4 regions of the Stutzerimonas chloritidismutans genome follow, and region 1 is predicted to be linked to each of the others. Evidence: predicted binding sites of a transcription regulator. Region 1 holds the regulator's gene; each other region holds the start of a gene.
The links. Region 1 encodes sigma-54, which starts transcription at its own class of promoters, with help from an activator protein. Its sites were predicted from a motif close to ANTGGCATNNANNTTGCTNT; they were not measured.
Positions count from the first base shown of each region.

Region 2: the regulator sigma-54 is predicted to act here: its motif matches at 2,440-2,459, upstream of LLJ08_RS07665 (flagellar hook-length control protein FliK).
Region 3: the regulator sigma-54 is predicted to act here: its motif matches at 1,844-1,863, upstream of fliD (flagellar filament capping protein FliD).
Region 4: the regulator sigma-54 is predicted to act here: its motif matches at 4,528-4,547, upstream of nirB (nitrite reductase large subunit NirB).

Region 1 is NZ_CP086067.1:3,428,964-3,436,039, forward strand. Features, by position in the region: gene lptA (lipopolysaccharide transport periplasmic protein LptA) at 1-60, shown strand, start outside; gene lptB (LPS export ABC transporter ATP-binding protein) at 60-785, shown strand; gene LLJ08_RS16020 (RNA polymerase factor sigma-54) at 932-2,446, shown strand; gene hpf (ribosome hibernation-promoting factor, HPF/YfiA family) at 2,521-2,829, shown strand; gene ptsN (PTS IIA-like nitrogen regulatory protein PtsN) at 2,837-3,301, shown strand; gene rapZ (RNase adapter RapZ) at 3,302-4,159, shown strand; gene LLJ08_RS16040 (HPr family phosphocarrier protein) at 4,173-4,445, shown strand; gene pmbA (metalloprotease PmbA) at 4,494-5,840, opposite strand; gene yjgA (ribosome biogenesis factor YjgA) at 5,953-6,474, shown strand; gene tldD (metalloprotease TldD) at 6,539-7,076, opposite strand, start outside.
Region 2 is NZ_CP086067.1:1,631,856-1,638,931, reverse strand. Features, by position in the region: gene fliM (flagellar motor switch protein FliM) at 1-373, opposite strand, end outside; gene fliL (flagellar basal body-associated protein FliL) at 387-920, opposite strand; gene LLJ08_RS07665 (flagellar hook-length control protein FliK) at 1,165-2,403, opposite strand; gene LLJ08_RS07660 (Hpt domain-containing protein) at 2,572-2,922, opposite strand; gene LLJ08_RS07655 (ATP-binding SpoIIE family protein phosphatase) at 2,951-4,642, opposite strand; gene LLJ08_RS07650 (STAS domain-containing protein) at 4,644-4,949, opposite strand; gene fliJ (flagellar export protein FliJ) at 5,187-5,639, opposite strand; gene fliI (flagellar protein export ATPase FliI) at 5,643-7,001, opposite strand; gene fliH (flagellar assembly protein FliH) at 6,991-7,076, opposite strand, start outside.
Region 3 is NZ_CP086067.1:4,224,970-4,232,045, reverse strand. Features, by position in the region: gene LLJ08_RS19905 (flagellar FliJ family protein) at 1-379, shown strand, start outside; gene flgM (flagellar biosynthesis anti-sigma factor FlgM) at 512-787, shown strand; gene flgN (flagellar protein FlgN) at 784-1,224, shown strand; gene fliD (flagellar filament capping protein FliD) at 1,889-3,190, shown strand; gene fliS (flagellar export chaperone FliS) at 3,190-3,588, shown strand; gene LLJ08_RS19880 (hypothetical protein) at 3,572-3,892, shown strand; gene LLJ08_RS19875 (flagellar hook-length control protein FliK) at 3,889-5,043, shown strand; gene LLJ08_RS19870 (flagellar basal body-associated FliL family protein) at 5,080-5,529, shown strand; gene LLJ08_RS19865 (FliA/WhiG family RNA polymerase sigma factor) at 5,540-6,274, shown strand; gene motA (flagellar motor stator protein MotA) at 6,296-7,076, shown strand, end outside.
Region 4 is NZ_CP086067.1:2,480,654-2,487,729, reverse strand. Features, by position in the region: gene LLJ08_RS11510 (bifunctional protein-serine/threonine kinase/phosphatase) at 1-322, opposite strand, end outside; gene LLJ08_RS11505 (formate/nitrite transporter family protein) at 382-1,194, opposite strand; gene nirD (nitrite reductase small subunit NirD) at 1,363-1,746, opposite strand; gene nirB (nitrite reductase large subunit NirB) at 1,746-4,304, opposite strand; gene LLJ08_RS11490 (SIR2 family NAD-dependent protein deacylase) at 4,751-5,509, opposite strand; gene LLJ08_RS11485 (oxygen-independent coproporphyrinogen III oxidase) at 5,771-7,076, shown strand, end outside.

The sequences.
Region 1 (7,076 bases):
CGCGTGGACATGGTGATCCAGCCGCGCAAAAACGGCCAGGCTGCGGAGCAGCCCGAGTAATGGCCGTTCTCAAAGCCCAGCATCTGGCCAAGAGCTACAAGAGCCGGCAGGTCGTGCGCGATGTCAGCCTGTCCATTGAAAGCGGGCAGATCGTCGGCCTGCTCGGCCCCAACGGCGCAGGCAAGACCACCTGCTTTTACATGATCGTCGGCCTGGTGAATGCCGACCAGGGCCGCGTGCTGATCGATCAGGACGACGTCACCCACCTGCCGATGCACGGGCGCGCACGGGCCGGCATTGGCTACCTGCCACAGGAGGCCTCGATCTTTCGCAAGCTCTCGGTCGCCGACAACATCATGGCCATTCTCGAGACCCGCAAGGATCTGGACCGCAACGGCCGTCAGCAGGCGTTGGAAGGCCTACTGCAGGAATTCCATATAAACCATATCCGCGACAGCCTCGGCATGAGCCTCTCTGGTGGTGAAAGACGCCGGGTGGAGATTGCCCGCGCACTGGCCACCGCACCGAAGTTCATCCTGCTTGATGAACCCTTCGCCGGTGTGGACCCGATTTCGGTGGGCGATATCAAGCAGATCATCCATCACCTCAAGGCCAAGGGCATCGGCGTGCTGATCACCGATCACAACGTCCGCGAGACACTGGATATCTGCGAGACGGCCTACATCGTCAACGACGGGCAACTGATTGCCGAGGGCGATGCGCAGACCATCCTGAGCAATCAGCTGGTCAAGGAAGTCTATCTGGGCCACGAATTCCGCCTGTAAGGCGGAATTTTTGCTCGGCTCGGCAAATCGGCTCTAGGCAAAGGCTTCATCGGCAGGCATATAATTTGCTTTCTGCCGGCGCCCCGCGCACGGCATGTCGGAATGGGCGCGGTTGCGCCGGCATAAAAGGTTCGAAGTCCTCTGCCATGAAACCATCGCTAGTCCTGAAGATGGGCCAGCAGCTGACGATGACACCGCAGCTGCAACAGGCCATACGGCTCCTCCAGCTATCCACCCTCGATCTGCAACAGGAGATCCAGGAGGCGCTGGACTCCAACCCCATGCTCGAACGCGAAGAAGACGGAGACGACTTCGACAGCTCCGACCCTATGGCCGAGGCCGCTGAACGGCCAGGCGACACCGTCACCGAGAAAAGCAGCAGCCAGGAAAGCACCTACGAGGGGCCCTCTCATAGCAGTGACAGCCTGGACGACAGCGACGGCGACTGGGGCGAGCGGATTCCCAGCGAGCTTCCGGTCGACACCGCCTGGGAAGACATCTACCAGACCAGCGCCAGCAGCCTGCCCAGCAACGATGACGACGAGTGGGATTTCACCAGCCGGACATCGAGCGGCATAAGCCTGCAGAGCCATCTGCTGTGGCAGCTCAACCTCGCGCCAATGAGCGACACCGACCGGCTGATCGCGACCACCCTCATCGACTGCATCAATGAACAGGGTTATCTCGAAGAGACGCTGCAGGAAATCGTCGACTCGTTCGATCCCGAGCTGGAAATCGAACTCGACGAGGTCGAGGTCGTTCTGCGTCGTATCCAGCAATTCGAACCGGCCGGCATCGGCGCACGTGATCTGCGTGAGTGTCTGCTGTTGCAGCTGCGCCAACTGCCCGACCGCACACCATGGCTGAGCGAAGCGAAGCGTCTGGTCAGCGACTATCTGGACATCCTCGGCAGCCGGGATTACAGCCTGCTGATGCGGCGAATGAAGATCAAGGAAGACGATCTGCGCCAGGTCATCGAACTGATCCAGAGCCTGAACCCGCGCCCGGGGTCGCAGATCGAGGCGAGCGAACCGGAATACGTGGTGCCCGACGTGATCGTGCGCAAGCACAATGATCGCTGGCTGGTCGAGCTGAATCAGGAAGCCATGCCGCGCCTTCGCGTCAACGCGCAATACGCCGGCTTCGTCAAACGCGCCGACTCCAGCGCGGACAACACCTTCATGCGCAACCAGCTGCAGGAAGCGCGCTGGTTCATCAAGAGCCTGCTCAGCCGCAACGAGACCCTGATGAAGGTGGCGACTCAGATCGTCGAACACCAGCGCGCCTTCCTCGAGCATGGTGACGAGGCGATGAAGCCTCTGGTACTGCACGACATCGCCGAGGCGGTGGGCATGCATGAGTCGACCATCTCCCGCGTGACCACGCAGAAATACATGCACACGCCACGCGGCATCTACGAACTCAAATACTTCTTCTCCAGCCACGTCAGCACGGCGGAAGGCGGCGAATGTTCGTCCACCGCGATCCGCGCGATCATCAAGAAACTGGTCGCCGCGGAAAACCAGAAAAAGCCGTTGAGCGACAGCAAGATCGCTGGTTTACTGGAAGCGCAGGGCATCCAGGTGGCCCGCCGCACAGTTGCGAAGTACCGCGAGTCGCTCGGTATCGCACCATCCAGCGAGCGCAAACGTCTACTGTGATCGGCCCCTGGTCGAACTGTCCCGGCGGCAGGCCCACCAACCTGCTCTTCGTACAAGGCAAAGGAGATAGCAGTATGCAAGTCAACATCAGCGGTGTTCATCTGGAAGTAACCGATGCCCTGCGTGACTACATCGAGGAGAAATTCGATCGGCTTGCTCGCCACTTCGACCGCATCATCAGCGTTCAGGTGATCCTCCAGGTCGAGAAACTCAAGCAGAAAGCCGAAGCAACCTTGCACGTCGCAGGCCGCGAAGTCGTGGCCATCGCCGATCACGAAGACATGTACGCTGCCGTCGACCTGTTGGTCGACAAGCTCGATCGCCAGTTGATCAAGCACAAGGAGAAGCAGCTCGACCACACACAGGGCGCTGTCACCCGCTGACTCCAATATGATCCGACTCGAAAACATCCTCACCCCCGGGCGTTCCTTGGTGAACGTCCCGGGCGGTAGCAAGAAGCGCGTCCTGGAACAGATCGCCAAGGTGATCGCCCGGGACCTTATCGATCTCGACTCCCAGACCATCTTCGAAAGCCTGATCGCGCGCGAGAAGCTCGGCTCGACCGGCTTCGGCAACGGCATCGCCATCCCGCACTGCCGCATGGTTGGCTGCAATGCACCGCTGAGCGCCGTTCTGCGCCTGCAGACGCCAGTGGATTTCGACGCCATCGACGGCGCGCCGGTGGACCTGCTGTTCGTCCTGCTGGTACCGGAGGCCGCCACCGACGAGCATCTCGAACTGCTGCGCCAGATCGCCAGCATGCTCGACCGCGAAGACGTACGCCAACGACTGCGCCAGGCGCCGAGCAACGAAAGCCTCTACCAGGTAGTGGTCGACGTGCAGAACGGGGCATAGATGCGGCTGATCATCGTCAGTGGACGCTCGGGTTCGGGCAAGAGCACTGCACTGAACGTGCTCGAGGACAACGGCTTCTATTGCATCGACAACCTGCCTGCCGGACTGTTGCCTGAGCTTGCCGAGCGCGCCCTGCTGCACACTGAGCTGCTGCATCCGCAGGTCGCCGTGTCGATCGACGCGCGCAACCTGCCCAGTCAGCTCAAGCGCTTCCCCGAGCTACTCGAAGAAGTCCGCGCCAGGCACATCCAGTGCGATGTGCTCTATCTGGATGCCGACGATGAGACCCTGCTCAAGCGCTTCTCGGAAACCCGCCGCCGCCATCCACTGACCAACGAAAATCGCTCTCTGGCCGAAGCGATCCATGATGAGGAGTTGCTGCTCGCAGCGATCATCGATCACGCCGACCTGAAGATCGACACCACCCATCTCAATCTCTATCAGCTGCGCGACGTGCTCAAGTTGCGCTTGCTCAACAAGCCTGAGCCGGGCACCGCTTTTCTGGTCGAGTCATTCGGTTTCAAGCGCGGGATGCCGATCGATGCCGATCTCGTGTTCGACGTACGTTGCCTGCCCAACCCTTACTGGAAAGCCGAGCTTCGCGACTTTTCCGGGCTAGACCAGCCGGTGATCGACTACCTCAGCGCCCAGGCCGACGTGGAGGAAATGTTCCAGGATATCCACGGCTATCTGAGCAAATGGCTGCCGCGCTTTGCCGCCAGCAACCGCGCATATGTCACCATCGCCATCGGCTGCACCGGCGGCCATCATCGCTCGGTCTACCTGGCCGAACGGCTAGGCCAGGCGTTGAGAGAACCGCTGAAGAACCTGCAGGTCCGTCATCGGGACCTCGCCTAGGAATACCTGCACCATGCCCGCCCGCGAAGTCACCATCATCAACAAACTCGGCCTGCACGCGCGCGCTGCCGCCAAGTTCGTCGCCGTTGCCAATCGCTACCCCTGCAAGATTCGCGTTGGCCGCTGCCCGGCCACGCTGGTCGACGGCAAGAGCATCATGGCGGTCATGATGCTCGCCGCCAGCAAAGGCACCACCGTGCACCTGGACACCGAAGGTGAACAGGAAGAGGACGCACTGAACGCGCTGACCGCGCTGATCGACGACTATTTCGAAGAAGGCGAGTAGACACCTTGCCACAGCGGCGCGAATCGTTGCCGACCGCGCCGCACTGCCTTACTTGCCAGCGACCATCATTCGCTCGATCAACACCGAGCCGGTCCGCACGTTGCCGCGCGTTTCCACATCGCAACCGACCGCCACGATCTGGCGGAACATGTCGCGCAGATTTCCGGCAATCGTTACTTCCTGTACCGGGAACTGGATCTCGCCATTCTCGACCCAATAGCCGCCGGCGCCACGAGAATAGTCGCCGGTCACCAGATTCAGGCCCTGTCCCATCAGCTCCGTCACCAGCAGGCCTCGGCCCATGCGCCGGATCAACGCCGCCTGATCCTCTTCCCCATGGCTGACGAACAGGTTGTGCACACCCCCGGCGTTGGCCGTACTGGGCATACCGAGCTTGCGTCCGGAATAGGTCGAAAGCACATAGGACAGCAGGCGGCCGTTCTCCACGAACGGCTTGGCATAGGTCGCAAGGCCATCGCCATCGTAGCTGGCACTACCGAGGGCTCGCGGGATGTGCGGACGCTCATCAAGGCTCAGCCACTCGGGAAACAGCGCCTGTCCCAGGGCATCCTCAAGATAAGAGGCTTTGCGGTAGAGATTTCCGCCGGAAATCGCTGCAATGAAGTGGCCAAACAGACCGGTCGCCAGCTCGGGGGCGAAAAGTACCGGCACTTCGCAGGTAGGAACCGGGCGCGCACCCAGACGTCGCACGGCACGCTCGGCTGCGCGCCGGCCGATGGTCTGCGGGTCGAGCAGCGACTCGCCGATGCGGTTGACGTCGTAGAAATAGTCACGCTGCATCTGCCCTGCGCTCTCGGCGATCATCACGCAACTCAGGCTGTGACGGCTGCTGCAATAGCCCCCGATGAAGCCGTTGCTGTTGCCATAGGCGCGGCAGCCCTGATGGGTATTTAGCGTAGTGCCGTCTGCGTTGCGGATACGCTGATCGAAGGCGAACGCGGCGTCTTCACAGCTGAGCGCCTGCTCGATGGCCTGTTCGGGGGTGACCGCCCACGGATGGTAAAGATCGAGATCGGGAAGCTCGCGCGCCATCAGCGTAGCGTCAGCGAGGCCAGCAAATTCGTCCTCCGAGGCATGCCTGGCGATGGCCAGCGCGGCGGCTACGGTTTCACGGATGGCGTCGTCACCACTGCCGGTGGTGCTCGCAGTGCCTTTGCTCTGGCCGACATAGAGCGTGATGCCAAAGCCCTGGTCGCGATTGAACTCGACCGTCTCCACCTCGCGCTGACGCACTGTGGTCGACAGCCCCTGCTCCATGGAGACCGAAACCTCGCTGGCGCTGGCGCCCTGCCGGCGCGCTTCCTCGATGATGCGCTCGACCTTCTCGCGCAAACCGGGCAGCGCGTGCGGGCCGATGCCCTCTACTTCACTCATAAGCACTCCCAAACCACTGCAATCGAATCAAGTTGCAACCTGGCGCCGCTCCTCTGGAGCCTGCTGCCAGGGCTGCTGTTATGATGGCGGCATTTCCTAGTGGACCATCCCCATGTCTGAACACTCCGACGCCGACGATTTCGACGAAAAAAGCAAGTCCCAGGTCAAACGCGAGCTGCTTGCCCTGCAGGAGCTAGGCGAGCGGCTAACTACCCTCAAGCCTGACCTCATCGCTCGCCTGCCTCTGAGCGACGCGTTGCAGAAGGCGCTGGCCGACGCGCCGAAACACAAGGCGCATATCGCGCGCAAACGGCACATCCAGTACATCGGTAAGCTGATGCGCGACCAGGATGTCGATGCCATTCTCGCGCTGGTCGATCAACTGGACGCCTCGACGCGCCAATACAACGAGCGCTTCCATGCGCTGGAGCGCTGGCGTGACCGTCTGATCGGCGGTGACGACGCCACCCTGGAAGCGTTCGTAACCGAATACCCCGAGACCGACCGCCAGCATCTGCGCGGGCTGATCCGCCACGCCCAGCACGAGGCGGCGCGCGACAAGCCGCCGGCCGCCAGCCGCAAGATATTCAAGTACATCCGCGAACTGGACGAAGCCAAACGCGGCTTGCGCTGACGGCAATCTCAACCCGTACCTCAACCCCTAGCCTTGAAGCTCGCGGCTGGCACTCGCCGCGGCTTCACGCACCCGTTCCGCCTACGGTTATCTCGTCGATCTTCAGGGTCGGCTGGCCGACGCCCACCGGCACCGACTGCCCATCCTTGCCACAGGTGCCGACACCGCTGTCGAGCGCCAGGTCGTTACCGACCATCGACACCCGGTTCATCACCTCGGGGCCATTGCCTATCAGCGTCGCGCCCTTCACCGGTGCGGTGATCTTGCCGTCCTCGATCAGATAGGCCTCACTGGTGGAGAAGACGAACTTGCCGCTGGTGATGTCGACCTGACCGCCGCCGAGGCTGGCGCAGTAGATGCCCTTCTTCACCGAGCGAATGATTTCCTGCGGATCGCTTTCGCCGGCCAGCATGTAGGTGTTGGTCATGCGCGGCATCGGTAGATGCGCGTAAGACTCGCGGCGGCCGTTACCGGTCGGCGCGACGCCCATAAGGCGGGCGTTTAACTTGTCCTGGATATAACCCTTGAGAATGCCGTTCTCGATCAGCGTGGTGCATTGGGTCGGCGTGCCTTCGTCATCGACGCTGAGCGAACCTCGGCGA
Region 2 (7,076 bases), 1.8 Mb from region 1:
TGAACACCAGCTTGGCGTCGAGGATGAACAGCGCCGTGCCACGCAGCGGCTTCATCTTCACCAGATTGAGGCTGGTGGGTACATACAGCGAATGCACGTACTCGCCGAACTTCATCACCTGGACACCACCGACCGACACATCGGCCGAGCGACGCAGCAGGTTGAACATGCTGATGCGGGTGTAACGGGCGAAACGCTCGTTGATCATTTCCAGGGTGGGCATGCGCCCACGCACGATGCGGTCCTGACTGGTCAGGTCGTAGCTCTTGATGGACCCCGGCTCGGAATCGCTTTCGGTATCCACCAGACCGTCGTCGACCCCGTGCAGGAGCGCATCGATCTCGTCTTGCGAGAGCAGGTCTTGAACAGCCATCTGCGGCAGCCTTCTATTGCAATACGAAGTTGGTGAAAAGCACTTGCTCGACGGCAAGCTTGCCAATTTCCTTCTGCGCCAGTTCCTGCACGCTGGCAGTCGCCTGCTGACGCAGCATTTCCTTGCCCACGGGCGTTTTCAACGCCTCGAAGTCCTGACTGGAGAACAGCATGACCAGTCGGTTGCGCAACAACGGCATATGCACTTTCAGTGCATCCAGCGCAGCCTGATCACGTGACATCAAGGCGATACTGACCTGCATGTAACGCTGGCGTCCCTTGTTGCTGAAATTGACCACGAAAGCCGGCATCAGGACTTCATAGATCGCCGGCTGCTTGCCCGAGGCGGTGCTCGCGGCCACTTCGGCCTTGTCGTCACCGAGGTCGCCGCCCTTGTTCATGAAGTAAAGCGTACCGCCGATGGAAAGCCCTACGGCCACCAACATGGCGACCACGATCACCAGGATGAGTTTCAGCTTTCCCTTGCCTGCCGGTTCCGCTTCCGGTCCGGTTGGCGGCACTGTTGGTGGAGCCTGTTTCTTAGCCATGCCAAATATCCGTCATCAACAGCGTTCGATTCTGATTTCAGGAGTTAGGAGCAACAGCTGTGCCAACGTCAATGCACGCCGGTACGGCGCAGCCTCGGGCTCCAGGCAGTGCGCTCACAAGGTATCAGGAAAAGGATGGAGACAACGCCTGGATAGGCGACGCGAAAGCGATTGCAGCGACGGGCGGCGGAAAACCGGCGCGCACCTGAACGGCGGCGCCGGATTATCCCTCAAAGCGGATGGCTCAGGCGTAGTAGTCGACGAGTCCGCGATCACCGGCGACACGACTGGAGGCAATTTCCGTCACGCCGAGCTCCACCTCATCGCCTGCCAGATCGCCCTCACCCGACGCTCCACCCCGCGAGGAACCACCATCGGCTCCGCCTTGCCAGCCACGCGCCAGCGACTGATCGGATACGTTCACGTCCATCAGGTTCATGCCCTGCTGGGTGAACATTTCCCGTAGTCGCTGCATCTGTCCTTCCAGCGCGTCGCGCACCCCCGCATGCGGGCTGAGGAAGGTCACCTGCGCCTGGTCCTTGGTCAGGTCGATGCGTACTTCCATACGACCGAGTTCAGCCGGATCGAGCTGGATTTCCGCCGACTTTAGGTTCTGGCTGGACAGCCACATCACGCGGTCGACGACCGCCTCGCTCCAGCCGGACTGCTGCATCTGTACCGGTTGACCCGGCACCAGTTGCGGACGCTGCGACTGCTGCACCTGCTGAGCGATGGCCTGGCTCAAGGGGTTGAGGCGTCCCGCAGCCAGTTCGCTGGCGCTGGCACGACTCTCCTTTGGCGCCTCCACGCTTTCCAGCAGGTCCTTGGTCAGCAATTCCACATCGAGCTCTTCGCCCTCACCCGCTTCCTGACTCGCCAGCAACGCGCTGGCAAAGCCATCGTCTGCCGTGGCCTTCGTCTGCGCATCGGCCAGCGGGTTCTGCAATTGCTGCTGGGCCGTCTTCTGCATGGCTGCCGGGGTTTCGGTCAGCGCACGCATGCCGGCCAGTGTTGCTTCGTCCGCATCGACAGCCTCATCGCCGGCGATGCCGGCAGCGGTCGTCGGCAGCCCCGGAAGCAGGGAGACAGCATCGACCTCGGCTTCAGGCAGGGCTTCGGACTCCGCCACGAACTGCGTGCCAAGGCCAAGCAACAGCATTGGATCGAGCTCCGTCTCCGGCATCTCCTCCGCCGGCGTTTCGGGAGGCAAGGTATTGCCGCTTTCGGCAACCGCCGGCTTCTCGTCGGTGGTCGCCTCCGCCGTTTCCTGCTCGCGCTTGTCCTCGACCGGCTTGTCACGGCCGGCCTCATTGCGCACCGGACGCTCGGCTGGTTTCGTCTGACGCTCCTTGGCGTAGACGTCGGAGAAGCTGGAACTGCCGCTGTCTCGCCCTTCACGCGGCGCCTCCGGCGCTTTGGCCGCCGCTTTGGGACGTGCGTCGACGGATGGGGATCTAAGCAACAGGTCGGGGGAAACAGCCATGAGGTCATTCCGCTACGGATGGATCGTAGCGGAAGCAGAGCAAGTTCCGGGCCAGCAGCATGTTTGCCGGAAAAACACCGTGGATACGCGCTGGCATTGCCAGAAATGATGGCCCGACGGGCCGCGGCTCAGCCCTCAGAAGCGCTTACGCGTCAGAGATTTGGCCACTCAGCCGTAGCGCTGGCGCTCGGCGCGGAAGAGGATGCCGACGATGGCGAACTCCCGCTCGATGGATTCGATGAGCGCCGGGGCCTGGGCGAGGTTCTCCTCCCGAGCGGCACTCTCGAGCTCCTGGCAGAGGTCGGCCAGCAGCGTCGCGCCCATGTTGCTGCAGCTGCCTTTGAAGCTGTGCGCAGCACGCCGCAAGGTTTCAGACTGGTCGGCGAGACAGGCCTGGCGGAGCAGCCGAACGCGCTCCTCGGAGTCGGCAAGAAAGGTATCCAGCAGCGCCGGATACTCACTCTCCATCACGTCCTGCAGCGTGGTCAGCACGGCGCTGTCGAGATGAGTGTTGGACACCGATACACCCCTGAATGAAAGCGGACGATTATGCCTCAGCCTGCCAGATGAACTCTACGCTCAGCCCGCGTCCATCCGACTGCCAGTCGAATCGGTCGCTCAACTGGCGCACCAGATGCAAACCGCGACCGCTGAAGCGATCGCTGCCCAACTGCGCCTGCAACGCGCGCGACACGTCGAAGCCCGAGCCGCTGTCGCTGATACCGATACGCAGCCGACCACCATGCGGGGCGGTCTTGATGTTCAGCTGCAGGTGCACATGGCCGTCGACCAACGCCTGCAGGCGTTGCTGGCGCAGGTCGTAGTAATGCTTGAAACCGTCGGCATCGCACTTGAGGCTTGAATCGAGGCCGAGCACGCCATGCTCCAGGGCATTGGAATAGAGCTCGCCCAACACGGTGTAGATCTCGCCGACACGCGAGCGCAGCTGATTGACCTGCAACAGTATCTGCAGCAGCGAAGGTAACGGATTGCCACTGCGCAGGCTGTCGGCACGCAGCTCGAGCCGAATCGACCAGTCCATCGGCCGTGAGCGGTGCGCGGTGGCCGGGGCAATCGACGGCATCGTGATCACCTCCGGGCTGATCACGACCTCGACCAGACTCAAGTCGTCGTGCTGCTGGCCGTGGAAATCCAGCAGCGCCTGCTCGATCTCGTCGAACAGCCGTGCCGGATCGTCGTTGGCGTCCAGAGTGGCTAGCAGGCGCTGTTCGCCGAACAGCTCGTCATTGGCATTGCGGCTCTCGACCACGCCGTCGGACAGCAGCAACAGCCGGTCGCCGGGGGCCAAGGGGTAATGCTCGAACTTGTCGTCCAGCGCCGCCGGGGAGACGACGCCGAGCGGCAGGTGACGGGACACCAGCGCCGTGCGCCGGCCATCCGCGCCGATCAGGTAGCCATCCGGCAACCCGCCATTCCACACCCGCAGACTGCCCTGCTTGGGATCGATATCGAGCAACGTGGCACAGCAGAACATCTCCACCGGGAGGATCTGCTTGAGCTTGGCATTCATCTCGCGAAGGATGTCGGTGCTCGAATACCCCTTCGCCGCCATCCCGTAAAAGGTTTCCGCCAGCGGCATGGCCCCGATCGCGGCGGGCAGGCCGTGGCCGGTGAAATCGCCGAGCAGGACAAACATCTGCCCCGCCGGAGCCTGCGCCGCCAGCAGCAGGTCGCCGTTGAACAGCGCCTGCGGCGACTGGCGGAAGCGGATGGTCGGCGCGCTCAGGCAACCAGCATGTGCGACTTTGTCGAAGATCGCCTTGGCGGCCCGATGTTCGTCGAGCAGCTGCTGATTGCGCCTGGCGATCAGGTCGCGCTGCTCGAGCACGGTCGCCTGCAGGCGGCGCAGGCGATGCATGGCCTGAATCTTGGCTTCGAGAATGATCGGGTTGTAAGGCTTGGCGATGAAGTCGTCGCCGCCAGCCTCGAGGCAGCTGACCAGCGCTTCGTGCTCGGTCAGCGAGGTGAGAAAGATGATCGGGACCAGCTCATCGCCGGCCAGTTGCTTGATGCGCCGCGCCGCCTCGAAGCCGTCCATCACCGGCATCAGCGCGTCCATCAGCACCAGCTGCGGCCGCTCCTCCTGAAACAGCTCGACCGCCTCCTGCCCATCGGCTGCCGTCAGCACCCGGTGGCCCTGCTTGGCAACGATGGTGGAAAGCAGCATCCGATCGACCGGGCTGTCCTCGGCGATCAGGATCGACAGCCGCATGGGCATGTCAGGCGATCACGAACAATTGTTCGAAATTCGACACCGACAGGATCTTGCGCACGTCGCCATTGCAGTTGAGCAGGCGGATGTCCGCCTCGTCGCCACCGGCGTGATCGCGCAACAAGAGCAGCATGCCCAGCGCCGAACTATCCATGTAAGTGGTGCCTTGCAGATTGACCACATAACGCTGCGGATTCACGTCCTGACGTTGGTAAGCATCACGGAAGGCCTGATGCGCATTGAAGTCGAAGCGTCCGCTGATGGATATGGTCAACTCCTGGCCATCCGTCGAAGGCTGCGAGGTAATGGTCATGTGGCACTCCTGATCCGGTACGTCTTGAAAGCGGCTTGCGAGCAGCCGTCGCGATAAGCGAAATGAACAGCCGTGTACCGGCTGAAAGGCGGCCATCCGGTTCTGAGACTTATCCTCGGAAGAGCCAGATGGCAGCTGAAACGATCTGTTGGCGGTCGCCGCGCTGAAACGCGGTCAAGATTTATCATTCAAGCAGCGGTACGGCAAGCACGAATCCGGCCTGAGACCGTGGCTGGATCACTGCTCACGCGTTCTCCCGGACAGCCGCTGGGCGTACTCGTCGAGCAACTTCTGCTCGCGCTTGTCCGCCGCGATCCGCGCCTCCTTCTGATAGCTTTCGACCAGCTTGCTCAGGCCTTCGACACGCGCATGGCGCTGGTGCCACTGCTGGCGCAGTTTCTTCAGGTTGTCGCGGTACCAGTTGACGCTGCGCTGCTGCTGCCCGATGGCCGACTCCAGCTGCGACAGGAAGCGCTGGTAATTCATCAGCCACTGCCCCGAGACGCCTTGACTGCCCTGCTGCATCCACTGCTGCTGGTAGTCCCTGAAGTACTGCTCCAGCTCACCGAGCTTGGCCTCGGCCTGATTCAGCTGAGTCTGGCCCTGGCCCAGCAACCGCGCGGCCTCCTGCTCGGCCTTTTCGGCCATCTCGATGACCGGCGCCAGGCGCGCCGCCCGACTAGCCGCCATCGGTTAGCCGCCCTGCCGTGGATTGAACACCGCTGCGAGCTGCGCGGCACTGCGCGTCAGGTCCTCGCTCTCATCGAGGCCCTGGCGCAGGTAACTGACCATCTCGGCCTGGCGTGCGATGGCCATATCCGTTTCCGGATCGCCACCTGGCACATAGGCGCCGACACTGATCAGGTCGCGGCTCTGCTGGTAGCGCGACCAGAGCTGCTTGAAACGCTGCGACGCGCGCACATGCTCGGCGCTCACCACTTGCGGCATGACCCGGCTGATGGAGGCTTCTATGTCGATGGCCGGATAGTGGCCTTCTTCGGCCAAACGGCGCGACAGCACGATGTGGCCGTCGAGTACACCGCGAGCGGCATCAGCGATCGGGTCCTGCTGGTCGTCACCTTCGGAGAGCACGGTGTAGAACGCCGTGATCGAGCCGCCGCCCTGCTCGGCATTACCGGCGCGCTCGACCAGACTCGGCAGCTTGGCGAACACCGACGGCGGATAGCCCTTGGTCGCTGGCGGCTCGCCGATGGCCAGGGCGATCTCGCGCTGGGCCTGGGCATAGCGCGTCAGCGAATCCATCAGCAGCAACACGTTCTTGCCCTGATCGCGGAAGTACTCCGCAATACGCGTGCAGTACTGCGCGGCGCGCAGGCGCATCAGCGGCGCTTCGTCAGCCGGTGATGCCACCACCACGGAGCGCTTGATGCTCTCCTCGCCGAGGATGTTCTCGATGAATTCCTTGACCTCACGCCCCCGCTCACCGATCAGCCCGACCACGATGATGTCGGCCTCGGTGAAACGGGTCATCATGCCCAGCAGCACCGACTTGCCAACCCCGGTACCGGCGAACAGGCCGAGACGCTGACCGCGCCCGACCGTGAGCAACCCGTTGATACTGCGGATACCGACATCCAGTGGCTCGCTGATGGGATGGCGCTTGAGCGGGTTGATCACCGGGCCGACCATCGGCACCCAGTCCTCGGCTTTCATGCCGCCCTTGCCGTCCAGTGCACGCCCTGCGCCATCCAGCACGCGGCCGAGCATGGACATGCCCATGGGCAGCCGTCCGGTATTGACCAGCGGCACGACCCGCGCGCCCGGGGCGATTCCGGCAAGACTGCCGACTGGCATCAGATACAGCTTGCCGCTGGAAAAGCCCATCACCTCGGCCTCGACCTCGGTGGGGTGATAGCTGTCGTCGTTGATCACCAGGCAGCGACTGCCAACGGCTGCGCGCAGCCCTTCGGCCTCCAGCGTCAGTCCGACCATGCGCAGCAGGCGCCCTTCGAGCATGGGCTGGCTGGGCAGTTTGATCGCTTCGCCATAGGCTTCGAAACGCTTGGCGAAACTGGTTCGCTCAAGGCGCATCGGGCATGTCCAGATCGATGGTCAGATCGGCGGCAGGGGGACGGGTGGCATTCTCGCGCTGCTGTTCGAACAGTT
Region 3 (7,076 bases), 800 kb from region 1:
CCACCGTGTGCGGCAGATGCTTGGCCGCGTGCAGTACCAGCAGAACCTCTGCCAGCGCTACCGCAACAACATCACCGGGCTGAGCCGTCTGTGCGGATTTTCCGTGCCGATGAGCACGCCGCTACAGCGCGATAATCAGCAGCGCTACAAGGCCACCCTGTACAAGATGGTGGAACTGCAACGCCGCGAACTGGCGGTTGCCGAACAGGCGCTGGAGCGCATACAGCGTGAGCTGCTGCAGGCCATGCGCAGCGAGAAGGTGGTCGAGCACATGATCGATGACAAGATGCAGCAATGGCAGCAGCTGCTTGCGCAGCAGGAACAGAAAATCCAGGACGGCCTGGCGGCGCAGAGTTGGTGGCGCCATCAGATGGCCTGACGTGTTGCGATCGGATGAGGTGCAGGAGCAGCAGTGCGGGAACGCCGCCCATCCGTGCCGTGCAAAATAGATTTAAGGTTTTCACCCAAGCGGTCGCCTCTTTGGCTGTAACCCCCGAGTTGGAACGCAATCATGGAAATCAGCCGGCATTTCAAGCCCGCCCTGACACCGGCCGCCGAGGCCAGCACCACCCGCCAGCCGGCTTCGCGGCCCCTGGCCGATACCGCAGTGCGCCAGTCGGAAAGCCTGCCGCTGGAGCAGATGCATGATGCGCTGCGTGCCATGCCGGACGTCGACCTCGATCGCGTAGCGGCGATCAAGCAGGCCCTGCAGCGCGGCGAGATCTCCACCGATCCCGCCGAACTGGCCGGCAGCATGCTCGCCTACCACCGCGGAAGCGATGCGTGAGCCAGCGCGACAAACTGCTTGCGGTCGTGGCTAGCGACCTCGAGCAGGATTGCGACGACTATCTGGCCCTGCGCGATCTGATGCAGGCGCTCTACGCGTTCCTGCTCGAGCGCGACAGTCCGGAGATCGATCGACTCAATCTGCAGATCACCACCCGCGTCGAGACCATCGGCATGCGTGCCCAGCGGCGGGCCAAGGTGCTCGGCGCCTTTCGCCTGCAATCCGATGCCGAGGGCATGCAGCGTCTGCTGAGCTGCTACCCGGAAGATCAGGCCGAGCGGCTGCGGCACTGCTGGCAGCAGCTCGGTGCGCTGGCCGCTCAGTGCCAGCAGATCAACGAGCGCAACGGCAAGTTGCTCGCCATGCATCATGAAATCCTTGGCCAGCTGCTGGCCGGGAGTCACGATGCGCGGCTCTATCAACCGCAGATGTACTGACGCGCGCGTGACCATCTGAGCGAGTCCGCCGCCAGCCCTCGCCCTGGCCCTTTCGCCAGCGGGGAGATGGGGCGGTCCGAGCGGCCTGCGGTCGTGACGTCTAGGCCGGCAGAAAGGTTCTGCCTGCCGCTTCGCTGCATTGCTGCAAGCCTCCACAGAAGTCCTGACGCCAGCAGGGTGTGATCGCAGGTTCCTGCCCGATCCGCCCTTGCCCCCCAAAACCGGGAGAGGAGGGCGTACCGCGTGCGCGGCGGCCGTGGCGTAGGACTGATCTGATGGAAGTGCCGGCTACTGCCTTAGCCATTGCAGTTCATGCGCAGCGGCGCGCACCCGCACGCTCAAGCGCCCTCTCTGCGGTGAGGGGCTGTCCCGATACGCCGCAACAGCCTTTCCCCTTCGCCAGAACACTCGGCCGGCCCGCAGATGTCGCGCCCCGGCATGACTTACGCGCATTTCTCGATGCGGCTTAAGTATCCCCCCCTTTTTCGTCGCCTTAACCCAAGAGAGTCCGCCATCGAAGGCGGAAACGGTGCTTCCTCGTTTCCTCCCGGTGCTGTCGTGCGGAAGCGCTTCTTCTGCGGCTAGCAGTGCAAAACTCTTGTAAATCAATGGTTTGTGACTTGGCACTCAACTTGCTCTACAGAGCACAGGAAGGGGATCGGTAATGGCGATAGATTCAGATTACGTAAAGCAGATGTCGACGCAGCTGGCGACCTACGAAGTTCAGTCTTCGCTGGACCGGCTCAATCGCAACGAAAGCAACTACAAGACCCAGCGTGACGCGCTGAGCAAGTTGCGCACATCCCTGACCACGTTCAAGTCGGCCATGTCGGGCCTGAAGACCGGCAACGCCACGATGCTGGTCAACAGTGCCACCTTCAGCCAGGACGGCTATGCCAGCGCAACGGTTGGCACCCAGGCCCAGGCAGGCAGCTATCAGTTCTATGTCGAAAAGCTCGCCAGCAAGCAGCAGGTCGCGGTACAGGGGCTGAGCGACGGCAGCCTCAGTGGAACCCTGACCCTCGAGGGGCAGGATTTCACGCTTTCCGATTACGCCACGCTCGACGATGCGGCCAAGGCGATCAATGCCGCGGATCTCGGCGTGCAGGCCACGCTGGTACGCAGCAATGGTGAAGTCAGCCTGGTGATGACCAGCGCCGAGAGTGGAGTAGCCAATGCCTTCGCGGTGTCGCTCGCGGGTACCACGGCCACGACTACCACGCTGTCCACGGCCGCTGACGCACAGATCCGCATGGGTGGGTCGTTAGGCAGCGGCGGCATCGTACTGACCAGTTCGAGCAACACCTTCGACAACGTCATCGATGGCGTCAGCCTCTCGGTGAACAAGGTGCACACCGCCAGTGACTCGGCCTTGACGCTCTCGGTTGGCCAGGATCAGAGCGCCACCAAGGGCAAGGCACAGAGTTTCATCGATGCCTTCAACGCGCTGATGACCAGTTTTGATTCGCTGACTGCCAGCGGCAGCGACAGCAGTGCCCGTGGCGCGTTGGCTGGCGACTCCAGCGTGCGCGCCATCGAGGGGCGATTGAACACGCTGCTGCGTAACGACTTCGGCGGTAAGAGCCTGATCGAGTTCGGTATCAGCGCTGATCGCAGCGGCAAGCTGACCATCGACGCCAAGCGTTTCGAGGCTGCAGTCGCTGCGGACCCGGCAGGTTTCGAAGCATTGTTTACCGGCAAGGACAACCTGCTCGACAGCATCGACAAGACCGTCGCCAGCTACACCAGCAGCACCAACGGCATGCTGAAGAACCGCATGGACACGCTGGACATGAGCCTGCGGCGCATCGACGAGCAGTTCGAGAACCTGCAGCAGCAATACGACACGCACTACAGCCGCTACCTCAAGCAGTTCACTACCATGATGCAGACCATGCAGAGCATGGAACAAACCAACGGATTGTTCGCCATGCAAAACACCTCGCAGGCGACGGGATTGTTCTGATGAGTTCCTATTTTCCCAACGAAAGTTACGACAGCTATCGCTCGGTTGACCTGGAAGCCCGTGCCGCTTCCGCGTCGCCCTACGAGCTGGTGCTGGTGCTGATGGATGGCCTGCTCGACGAGCTGGCCCGGGCGCGCGGGCATATCGAGCACAAGCGTTATCAGCAGAAGGGCGCTTCGCTGGAGAAGTGCATGAACATCCTCAACGGCCTCAATGGCGCACTCGACGAAGAGGGCGGGGGCGAGGTGGTGCAGGGCCTGTCACGCCTCTACGAATACTGCATCTATCGGCTTTCCGACGTCAGCGTGACGCTCTCGCTGGACGGTCTGGACGAGGTGGTGAAGGTACTCGAAACGCTGCGCGAAGGCTGGGAGGGCGTCAGTGCCGCACGCAAGTGACGAGCAGCGCCTGCTGGAACTGCACGTGCGCCTGGCCGCCGCGTTGCACAGCAGCGACTGGCATGCGGTCCGCGAGGTCGATCTGGCGATCCGGCAATGCCTAGAACAGCTGCCGCGCGGGCCTCTGCCCGACGCCGTTGATGCAGCCAGGCAGCAGCTCAAGCGCTTGCATGGGCAGGCGCTGACGGCCTGCGGCGAAGAATGCGAGCGCCTGCGCCTGCTGCTGGTGAACCATCTGGAGTACGCCGAAGGGCGTGCGGCTTATCAGCGTATCGACATGTACCAGGCGGGAGACGGCAGGTGATCCAGTTGATCTCGGGGACAACCGCGGCAGCTGCCGGTGCGGATCCGGTTGCACTGCCGTTGCGTAACGTGCAGCCGGCCTCGGTGAGCGAACATGGGCCGGCACGACCGGTGTTCGGGCCCGCTGGGCTGGCGGTGGGATTCCATCAGCGCATGCTGCTGGCGGCCACTGCGAATGCCGATCCGCAGCCGGTGCTCGCACAGCCGCTCGATCCGCAGGATCTGCCTGTACTGCAGGCCTCAGAGGCCGCGGCGGGCACTGACGAAGTCGCGGAAGAAACCTCCGCAGAGCTGTGGCTGCTGGGCATGCTCGATCAGCAGCAGGTCGTGGTGCAGGCGCGCGAGGCGCAGGCGACTCTTGCCTGGCCGTCGACAGCTGGGCAACAGCCGGCGGCGTCGGGCGGCTTGCTCGAGGAGCCGGCCGAACGGCAGCTGGAGGGCATCGCGACACGCTTGCCGGTGTTGCCTGCCGAGCATTACGCCGAACGTTCCGCTGATCGCGCTGCGGGTACCGCCGCATTGCGCCCGCCGCTCGATGGCTCAGCCGCACTGCCTGCTCAGGCGTCCGCTGCGCTGGCGGTTGGCGCTGAGCTGGGTGCTGTGCCACCTGCCGAACCACTGCTTGCTGCGGTCGACGCAGGCGAAGCTGGTGATCCGTCGGTCGTCGCCGTCGAGCGGCCGGCCAACAGCGTCACGCAGGGGGCGGAGCGGCTGCTCAAGCTTCAGGCGCCAGAGGCCAAGTGGGGCGAGCAGATGCTGCACGCGCTGCGTGAGCACGTTGAGGTGCAACTCCAGCAACGTCAGCAGAGCGCGACCATTCGCCTCGACCCGCCGGAGCTGGGCAGCATGGAAATCCACCTCAGCCACGATGCCGGCCGTCTCACCGTGCAGCTCAGCGCAGCCCATGCAGACGTCGCGCGGTTGCTGCAGCAGACCAGCGACCGGCTGCGCCAGGAGCTGGTGGCGCAGCACTTCGTGCAGGTCAACGTTCAGGTCGGCGCCGATGGCCAGTCCGGTCGTCAGGGCCAGCCGCGACAGCCCGAGAACGGCGAAAACGTGCTCGCCGCGGCCAATCACGCCAGCGGCACTGCGTCGGCACCCGACAGCAGGCGCTCCGCCGGCCGTGCCAGCGATGTGCTGGTCACGGTCTGACTGGCTCAACTTCAACTACAGGATTGTTAACAGGTTATGTCGACACCCCGTCTGGTTCTTCTGATGCTGCTGCTCAACGTCGTCACTGTCGCCGGCGGCGTGGGTGCTGCCTATTGGCTGCTCAAGCCTGGCATGTCCGACGGCGAGGTGGTGGCGGAAGCCATCGAACCGGTGGAGTACCAGTTCTATCCGGTCTCCAAGGTCATCGTCAGCCTGCGCGGCGACGGCCGCGAGCACTACTTCGTACTTGATCTGGCGTTACAGGCGGAGGCGTCGGACGAGCCGAAGAATTTCGAGCAGATTGAGCCGCTGGTGCGCAACTCGGTGGTGAGCTACCTCTCCGGGCTGGCTTTCACCGAGCTGCGCGCGATGCAGATCGGTGAACTGCAGACCCGTCTTGAAGAAACGCTGTTTGCCGATTTCGCCAGCAAGAAGGCCGAAGTGCCGTTTCGGCACGTGCTGGTCAACAAGCTGATCGTTCAATAAAGGCTCCGCCATGAACGCCACCTGTTCTATCGACTGTTACGGCGCCAGCCCGGCTGGCCACGCCCTGTTCGCGCCGGGCGCCGAGCAGCGCTGGTTGATGCAGTACCTGCCGCTGGTCAAACGCATCGTGCGCCAGCTTTCTTTGCAGGCGAACCAGGTGCTCGACCGCGAGGACATGGAACAGATCGGCATGATCGGGTTGCTCGAAGGCCTGCGCCGCTATGGCGAGCCGGACGAGCAGTTCGGGCGTTTCGCTGCGTTGCGCATCCGCGGCGCGATCCTCGATGAGCTGCGCCGCCAGGACTGGCGCCCACGCCAGGTGCGGCAGCAGGCGCACAAGGTACGCGATGCCATACGCGAGCTCACCCGTCAGCTCGGGCATACGCCCAGCGACGAGGAGATCAAGCGCTTCACCGGTCTGGACGAGAAGGACTATCAGGACTTCCTCTGGGCCGACTCGTCGGAGGCCATCGAAAGCCTCGACGAACTGCTGCAGAGCGGCCACGAGCATTTTCCGGATACCTCCGAAATGTTCGAGGAACGTTTGCTCAAGGAGCGGCTGCTGGAGCAGGCATTGAGCCGGCTGGACGAACGTGAGCGATTGGTGCTGACGCTCTATTACCAGCACGAGCTGAGCCTGAAGGAAATCGCGCTGGTGCTGGAGGTCAGCGATGCGCGGGTCTGTCAGCTGAGCAAACAGGCAATCGGCAAGGCCTGCCGTTTTCTAGGGTCAGCGAACCCCTAACCGAGAGAAGTCAGTGACGTCATGCAGAAAGTATTAGGTGCGTTCATCATCATCGGTTGTGTGCTGGGCGGCTACGCCATGGCCAACGGCAACATGCGCATGCTCTGGCAACCGGCGGAGGTCGTGATCATTCTTGGCGCCGCACTTGGCAGCCTGGTGGTTGGCAATCCCAAGGAAGTGCTGATCGAGATGCTGCATCAGATCAAGGGCGTGTTCGCCTATCAGCGCCGCGGCGAGGAGTTTCAGCGCCAGTTGCTGATGCTGCTCTACGAGCTGCTGGAAATGGTCGATGTCGGCGGCCTCAAGGTACTCGACTCGCACATCGAAGAGCCGGAGCAGAGCGACCTGTTCGTGCGCTATCCGCTGATCCTTCAGGAAAAGAACCTGATGGCCTTCATCGCCGACAACTTCCGTCTGATGGCGATGGGCAAGATCACCGCGCACGAACTGGAGGGCTTCCTCGAGCAGGAGCTCGAAGCCATGGAGCACGCCCTGCTGCAGCCGGCGCGTTCGCTGCACAAGATCGGCGAGGCGATGCCGGGTTTCGGCATTCTCGCGGCGATCATGGGGATCATCATCACCATGGGCAGCATTGGCGGCAGCGTCGCTGAAATCGGCGCCCATGTGGCCGCGGCGCTGGTAGGCACCTTCCTCGGCATCTTCTTCTGCTACTGCCTGATGGAGCCGCTCTCCAACGCCATGAGCCAGCGCATCAAGACCGAGCTGTCGGCGCTGGAATGCGTACGCACCACGCTCGTTGCCCATGTCGCCGGCAAGCCTACGCTGCTGGCGGTGGACGCCG
Region 4 (7,076 bases), 950 kb from region 1:
GGTCGCGGTCATAGCGGTGCGGGCTGTGGCGGGTCTGCGCATGCAGCCAGGAATTGATCGCCACCAGCACCCGCTGCGCCGACTGCTTCACCGACCAGGCGTCGGAGGTGCAGAAATAGTCGGAAAGAAAGCTCGCCACCGCGGTTTCGCTGGCGACATGGCTGACCTCGCTGCTGCTGATGCCATCGGCCAGCGCAATGGCGATGCCCTTGCTGGCGAGCTGGGCGTCAGCGGGCACGCAGGCGCCGTGAAAGTCCTGGTTGGCCGGTTTGCGCCCGCGGTCCGAATGCTGGCCGAGGGAAATGGCGAGTTGGCTGGGCATCTTCATCTGCGCAAAAGCCCCGGCGCGCATGCGAGCCGGGGCCTTCGTTCACTCCAGGGTCAGTAGACGGTGCGCTTGGGTGCGGTGCGCACGTGGGTGGTGTAGAGCGTCAGGCCGGTGAAGGCCAGGCCGCCGACCAGGTTGCCCAGCGCGGTGGGGATCTCGTTCCAGAGCATGTAATCCATCACCGAGAAGTCGCCGCCCATGATCATCGCCGAGGGGAACAGAAACATGTTCACCACCGAATGCTCGAAGCCCATGAAGAAGAACAGCATGATCGGCATCCACATGGCGATGACTTTGCCGCTGACCGAGGTGGAGATCATCGCGCCGACCACGCCCATCGAGACCATCCAGTTGCACAGCATGCCGCGTAGAAAGATGGTCGCCCAACCCGCCGCGCCGAACTCGGCGTAGCCCAGGGTGCGGTCCTCACCAATGTGCGAGATCTTCTCGCCGATCGGCCCCGGGTCGGTGGAAAAGCCCATGGTGAAGACGAAGGCCATCATGAAGGCGACCACCAGTGCGCCGGCGAAGTTGCCGAGAAATACCCAGCCCCAGTTGCGCAGGATGCCATTCACGGTCACGCCCGGGCGGCGGTCCAGCAGGGCCAGCGGGGTGAGCATGAATACCCCTGTGAGCAGGTCGAAGCCCATCAGGTAAAGCATGATGAAGCCGACCGGAAACAGCATCGCGCCGACCAGCGGCGAGCCGGTCTGCACGGTCACGGCCACGGCGAACACCGCGGCGAGGGAGAGGATGGCGCCAGCCATGAAGGCGCGGATCAGTGTGTCGCGGGTGGACATGAAGATCTTCGATTCACCGGCGTCCACCATCTTGGTGACGAACTCGGAGGGGATGATGTAGGACATGGCGGTCTCTCTGAATGGCAGTAAGGGGCCAAGCCCCCGACGGCGGTCGCGGGGCGCTGGCTGAGCGATGTGAATTGCTGGCGAATTGAGGTCAGGTTCGCGGCCAGGGCTGCTCCCGCGGATCGGTACGGTTTGGGAGCGGTGAGCCGCGCGAGTGAACGGCGGCGATCAGCCAACGGCGATTTGCACCTCGTCTCCCTCCAGACGCACCGGCCAGACGCGCAGGCTTTGTTCGGGGTATTCCATGCAGCTGCCGTCTTGCAGGCGGAAATGCTGCTTGTACAACGGCGAAGCGATCACCAGCTCACCCTTGACGTTGCCGACGATGCCGCGGCCGATGACGTTGGCGCCGGACTTGGGGTCGCGATTGTCGATGGCGAACAGCTGCTCGCCTTCGGCGTTGTCGGGCAGGTGGAACAGCGCCACCTGGGCGCCTTCGTGCCAGGCCACTACACCGGAATTGGCGACCAGATCGGCACGGCTGCACAGTGCCTGCCAGGCCGCCGGGGCTGCGGAACGGGAGTCGAGACGAACGACGTTGGACTGGCTCATCAGAGCACCTCCTGGGTAAGTGGGATCAGGTGAAGTTCGCTGGCGCGCACCGGCCGACGCTGGCCGCGCTCCTTGACGAAGTGGATGTCGGGGTCGCCGCGGCCGTCGTTGACGAAGGTGCGGAAGCGCTTGAGCTTTTCCGGGTCGCTGATGGCATTGGCCCATTCGCACTGGTAGCTGTCGACCACGTGCTGCATCTGGCTTTCCAGCTCGGCGGCAAGACCCAGGCTGTCGTCGAGGATGACGTCCTTCAGGTAGTCCAGGCCGCCTTCCAGACTTTCGCGCCAGACCGAGGTGCGCTGCAGCTTGTCGGCGGTGCGTACGTAGAACATCAGCACGCGGTCGATGGTGCGGATCAGCGCTTCATCGTCGAGGTCGGTGGCGAACAGCTCGGCATGCCGCGGTCGCATGCCGCCGTTACCGCAGACATAGAGGTTCCAGCCCTTGTCGGTGGCGATCACGCCGATGTCCTTGCTCTGCGCCTCGGCGCATTCGCGGGTGCAACCGGATACGGCGAACTTGATCTTGTGCGGTGCACGCAGGCCCTTGTAGCGGTCCTCGAGACGCAGCGCCATGCCGACGCTGTCCTGCACGCCGTAGCGGCACCAGGTGCTGCCCACGCAGGATTTCACCGTGCGCAGGCTCTTGCCGTAGGCGTGACCGGTCTCGAAACCGGCGGCGATCAGCTCGCCCCAGATGTCCGGCAGCTCGTGCAGCTGGGCGCCGAACAGGTCGATGCGCTGGCCCCCGGTGATCTTGGTGTAGAGGTCGTATTTCTTCGCCACCTGGCCGATGGCGATCAGCCCCTCGGGGGTGATCTCGCCGCCTGGAATGCGCGGCACCACCGAGTAGGTGCCGTTCTTCTGCATGTTGGCCATGAAGGTGTCGTTGGTGTCCTGCAGCGGAATCAGCGCCGGATCGGTGATCGGCTGGTTCCAGCAGGAGGCGAGGATCGAACCCACCGTCGGCTTGCAGATGTCGCAGCCGACATGGCCACGGCCGTGCTTGGCCAGCAGTTCGGCGAAGCTCTGGATGCCCTCGACGCGGACGATGCCGTAGAGCTCCTGACGGGTGTAGGCGAAGTGCTCGCACAGGCTCTTGTCCACCGCCACGCCGCGCGCCGCCAGTTCGGAATCGAACACCAGCTTGAGCAGGGCGTTGCAACCGCCGCAACCGGTAGCTGCCTTGGTTGCGGCCTTGAGTTCGCCGAGATCGGTGACGCCGGCCTCGACCTGGCAGCACACCGCGCCCTTGCTGACGTTGTGACAGGAACAGATGGTCGCGCTGGCCGGCAGGGCGTCCGGCCCAAGGGTCGGAGCGCCCTCGGTCTGCGGCAGGATCAGCGCGGACGGATCGGCCGGCAGCTTGATGCCGTTCTGCGCGTACTGCAGCAGCGTGTCGTAGTAGCTGTTGTCACCGACCAGTACCGCGCCGAGCACGGTCTTGCCATCGGCGGATACCACCAGTCGACGGTAGCTGGCACTGGCCTCGTCGATGAAACGGTAACTGCGCGAGCCGGGTGTGGCGCCGTGGGCATCCCCGATGGAACCGACGTCGACGCCGAGCAGCTTGAGCTTGGTCGACATGTCGGCGCCGTAGAAGGGCTCGTGCGGTTCCTCGGCCAGCTGCGCGGCGACACTGCGCGCCATGCTGTAGCCGGGCGCGACCAGGCCGAACACGCTGCCGTTCCAGCTGGCGCACTCGCCGATGGCGAAGATCGCCGGGTCCGAGGTGCGGCATTCGCTGTCGATCACGATGCCGCCGCGCGGAGCGATCTCCAGCTCCGCGACATGGCCGAGGGCGTCCTGCGGGCGGATGCCGGCGGAAAACACGATCAGGTCGGTTTCGAGGAATTCGCCGTCGGTGAAGTTCATCCGCCAGGCGTAGTCCTCGCCGGTAACGATCTCCTGGGTGGCGCGCGACAGGTGCACGCCGACGCCCAGCGCCTCGATGCGCGCCTTCAATGCCGCGCCGCCTTCGCCGTCCAGTTGCACCGGCATCAGGCGCGGGGCGAATTCGACGACATGGGCTTCCAGGCCGAGCGACTTCAGCGCGTTGGCCGCTTCCAGGCCGAGCAGACCGCCACCAACCACCACACCGCGCGTGGCGCCGCTGGCGGCCGCACGAATCGCATCAAGGTCGTCGAGGGTGCGGTAGACCAGCCGCGCGCTGCCTTCGGCACCGCTGATCGGTGGCACGAAGGGGTAGGAGCCGGTGGCAAGAATCAGTTGGTCGTAGGGCTGGCGGCCGGAACTGGTAACGACCTCCTTACGTTCGCGGTCGATACCCAGCACCTGTACGCCCAGATGGGTGTAGACGCCGTGGCTGCTGTAGTAGTCAGCCTCGCACATGGCCAGCGACTCGGCATCGCGACCGCCGAAGTATTCGGACAGGTGCACGCGATCGTAGGCACGCTGGCGCTCCTCGCCGAACACATGCAGCTCGTAGCGGGTGAGGGCGCCGCGCTCGATCAGCTGTTCGATGCAGTGGTGACCGACCATGCCGTTGCCGACGATGACCAGTTTTTCGTGCGTGAGCGGAGTGACGGTAGAACTCATGGCCTTTCCTCAGTCGAGCTGCTGCGGCACTGGGCCGGCAAAACGCAAAAAGGCGCCTGGAGCTGGTATCAGCTCCAGGCGCCTTTGCCTGGTAATTAGTGGTGTGTGGGGTGGTCGGTCAGGCCTCGTTGCCTGCTACACCCGGTCCCGCGCCTGTTGGCTTGACGGTCGCCGCTGACCGTCTGGGACGTCCTGCCGCGAGGCGGCAGGTGTTGTCAGGGTGGTTGCAGGTTGTATGCCAGCTTGTCCGGCAGCATGGATTTGCGGCTGTAAGGCGCGCGATTGCGCGGTGTTGCGCGGTGCCTGGTCGCTCGGATGCTGAGCGATCAGCCTCCGTGACTGCGACCTGAGCGCGGCAGGCTTGAACCAGAACAGTGCGGCGGTGCGCGCACGATCCCCGCTTTGGGGCGATCAGGTCCCGAGGCAGGGCGCAGATTGTTTCTGCATCAGGCGCCAAACGCCTCGCGGAGCAATTCGGGCAGTGCCTTGCCGGCGGGCAGCGCAAGCAGGTGTTCGCGGTCGCTGCCGGGTGCCTCGCCCTGTGGGTTGATGTGCACCACGGTGGCACCGGCGTCGCGCGCTCGGTGAGGCACTTCAGCTGCTGGGTAGACCACGCCGGAGGTACCGACCGACAGTAGCAGGTCGCATTCGCCGGCCGCCTGGAACGCGGCACTGAGTGCAGCGACGGGCAGGCTCTCGCCGAACCAGACGACGCCAGGGCGCAGTCGTCCGCCGCAGTGGCTGCATCGAGGCGGTTCGAGGCGACGACCACCTTCGGGCTCGTCGGCAGCCGGCAGCGGTTCGGCTGGCTCGCGGGCGCAGGCGAAACAGCGCGGTCGGTGCAGGCTGCCGTGCAGGTGAATGACATCCTCGCTGCCGGCACGCTCGTGCAGGTCGTCGACGTTCTGCGTGATCAGCGTCAGTTGCGGTACGTGGCGCGCGAGGTCGGCGATGGCCAGATGAGCAGGATTCGGCTGGGACTGGAGGACGCGCATGCGCCGCCATTCATACCAGCCCCAGACCAGCGCCGGATCGCGGCGAAACGCTTCGGGTGTGGCCAGCTCGCCCGGATCGAAACGCTCCCATAAACCGGTCAGCGCGTCGCGGAAGGTCGGGATGCCGCTCTCGGCGGAAACGCCGGCACCGGTGAACACGACGACATGGCGCGCGGAGCGCAGGGCGGAAATCAGGGACGCTGGAATCACGTTCGGGCTCCGGGGTGCATGGATGGCGCACTATCAATACCATCGTGCTGCGGGCTTTTTCAAAACGTCGGCTGGTCGAACGGCGTTCGCGAGGGGCGGTTGTTCAAGCAGCACATCGTGTTTCGCGTCGGAGTTCTGACCGTCCGGCTGCTCGCCGTGGCCATCTGTCACCTACTTGACGGACGTCAACGTCGCCCGCAGCGGCTCGCGGATGATGCCGCGTAAAGCAACAGACGCGATATTCGCAGCCGGGAGGCTCTCATGCTTGGCTCAGTGACCTGGGACGACGCGCTGGTACAACGCTACGGACAGATCGGGCAGAGGCACTGCACCTATCCGGCTGCGGCCGATTTCAGCGACCGGATCGCCCCGCTGGATCTGCTGCGTGCGTTGCGCGAGGGGCGTCGCGCCGGCCGCCCGCTGTCGATATCCATTCACCAGCCCGGTGGCGTCGAGCTGCAGCCTGGCGAGGCCGCGGCCTATCAGCTGCGGCTGCACCGCGAGATCGAACAGCTCGGTTGCCATGCCGGGCCGCTGCAGCAGGTCGAGCAATTGCGGCTGAGCACCGGCACGCTGGGCATCGCCGCGTTACGAGAACTGATGACGCTGCTCAGAAGCCGTTTCAGTTTCGTCGATTCCCATGCCGGCAGCTTTCTCGCTGAAGTCGAGCTGGCTCATGTCGACTGGCCGCTGATTGGCGCGCTGCACGAGCTCGGCTTCAACCAGCTCAGCGTCGCGGTGCCCGATCTGCGCGCGGACGACGGCAGCACGGTCGAATATTTCCGCAGCTCGGCGCGCATCCGCGCGGTGATCGAAGCCGCCCATGCGTTGCATTACCGCTCGGTGAATCTGGATCTTGGCTACGGCAGGTCCTGGCAGACGCCGGCCAGCTTCGCGCGCAAGTTGGCGTCGATCATCGAGCTGGCGCCCGATCAGGTGACGATGTTCGATTACCGCGACGCGCCTCTGGTCGCTTCCAATCCCGCGCGCCTCGGCCTGGCTTCGGTGGCCGATACGCTGGCGATGTACCGCCATGGTGTCGAGCAGCTCAGCGCCGCCGGCTACCGCTACATCGGGCTGGGCAAGTTCGTCCTGCCTCACGACGATCTGGCGATGGCTCAGGAGATCGGCGCGCTGCACCACGATATCCATGGCTACACCCTGCACGGTGAATGCGATCACCTGGGGTTCGGGGTGGGCGCGATAAGCCGGGTCGATGGCCTTTATTGTCAGAACGCCAGCACCGCGCAGGCCTATCAGCAGGCGCTCGACCAGGACCAGCTACCGAGCATTTGCGGTCTGCACGCCAGCCATGTCGATCCGCTGCACCAGTTGCTGCTCGAACACCTGCGCTGCACCTTCGCGCTGGATTTCGACGCGCTCACGCTGCATAGCGGCGTGGATGTGCGGCAGCGTTATGCGCGGCATTGGCCCGCGCTGCAGCAACTGCATGTCGACGGGGTGATCGTGCTGGACGACAGCGGGCTGGAAATCCCGCGCCACGCTCGGCTACTGGTGCCGGCGGTGTGTGCGGCCTTCGAACAGCCAAACGCAATGGCGATTGGTC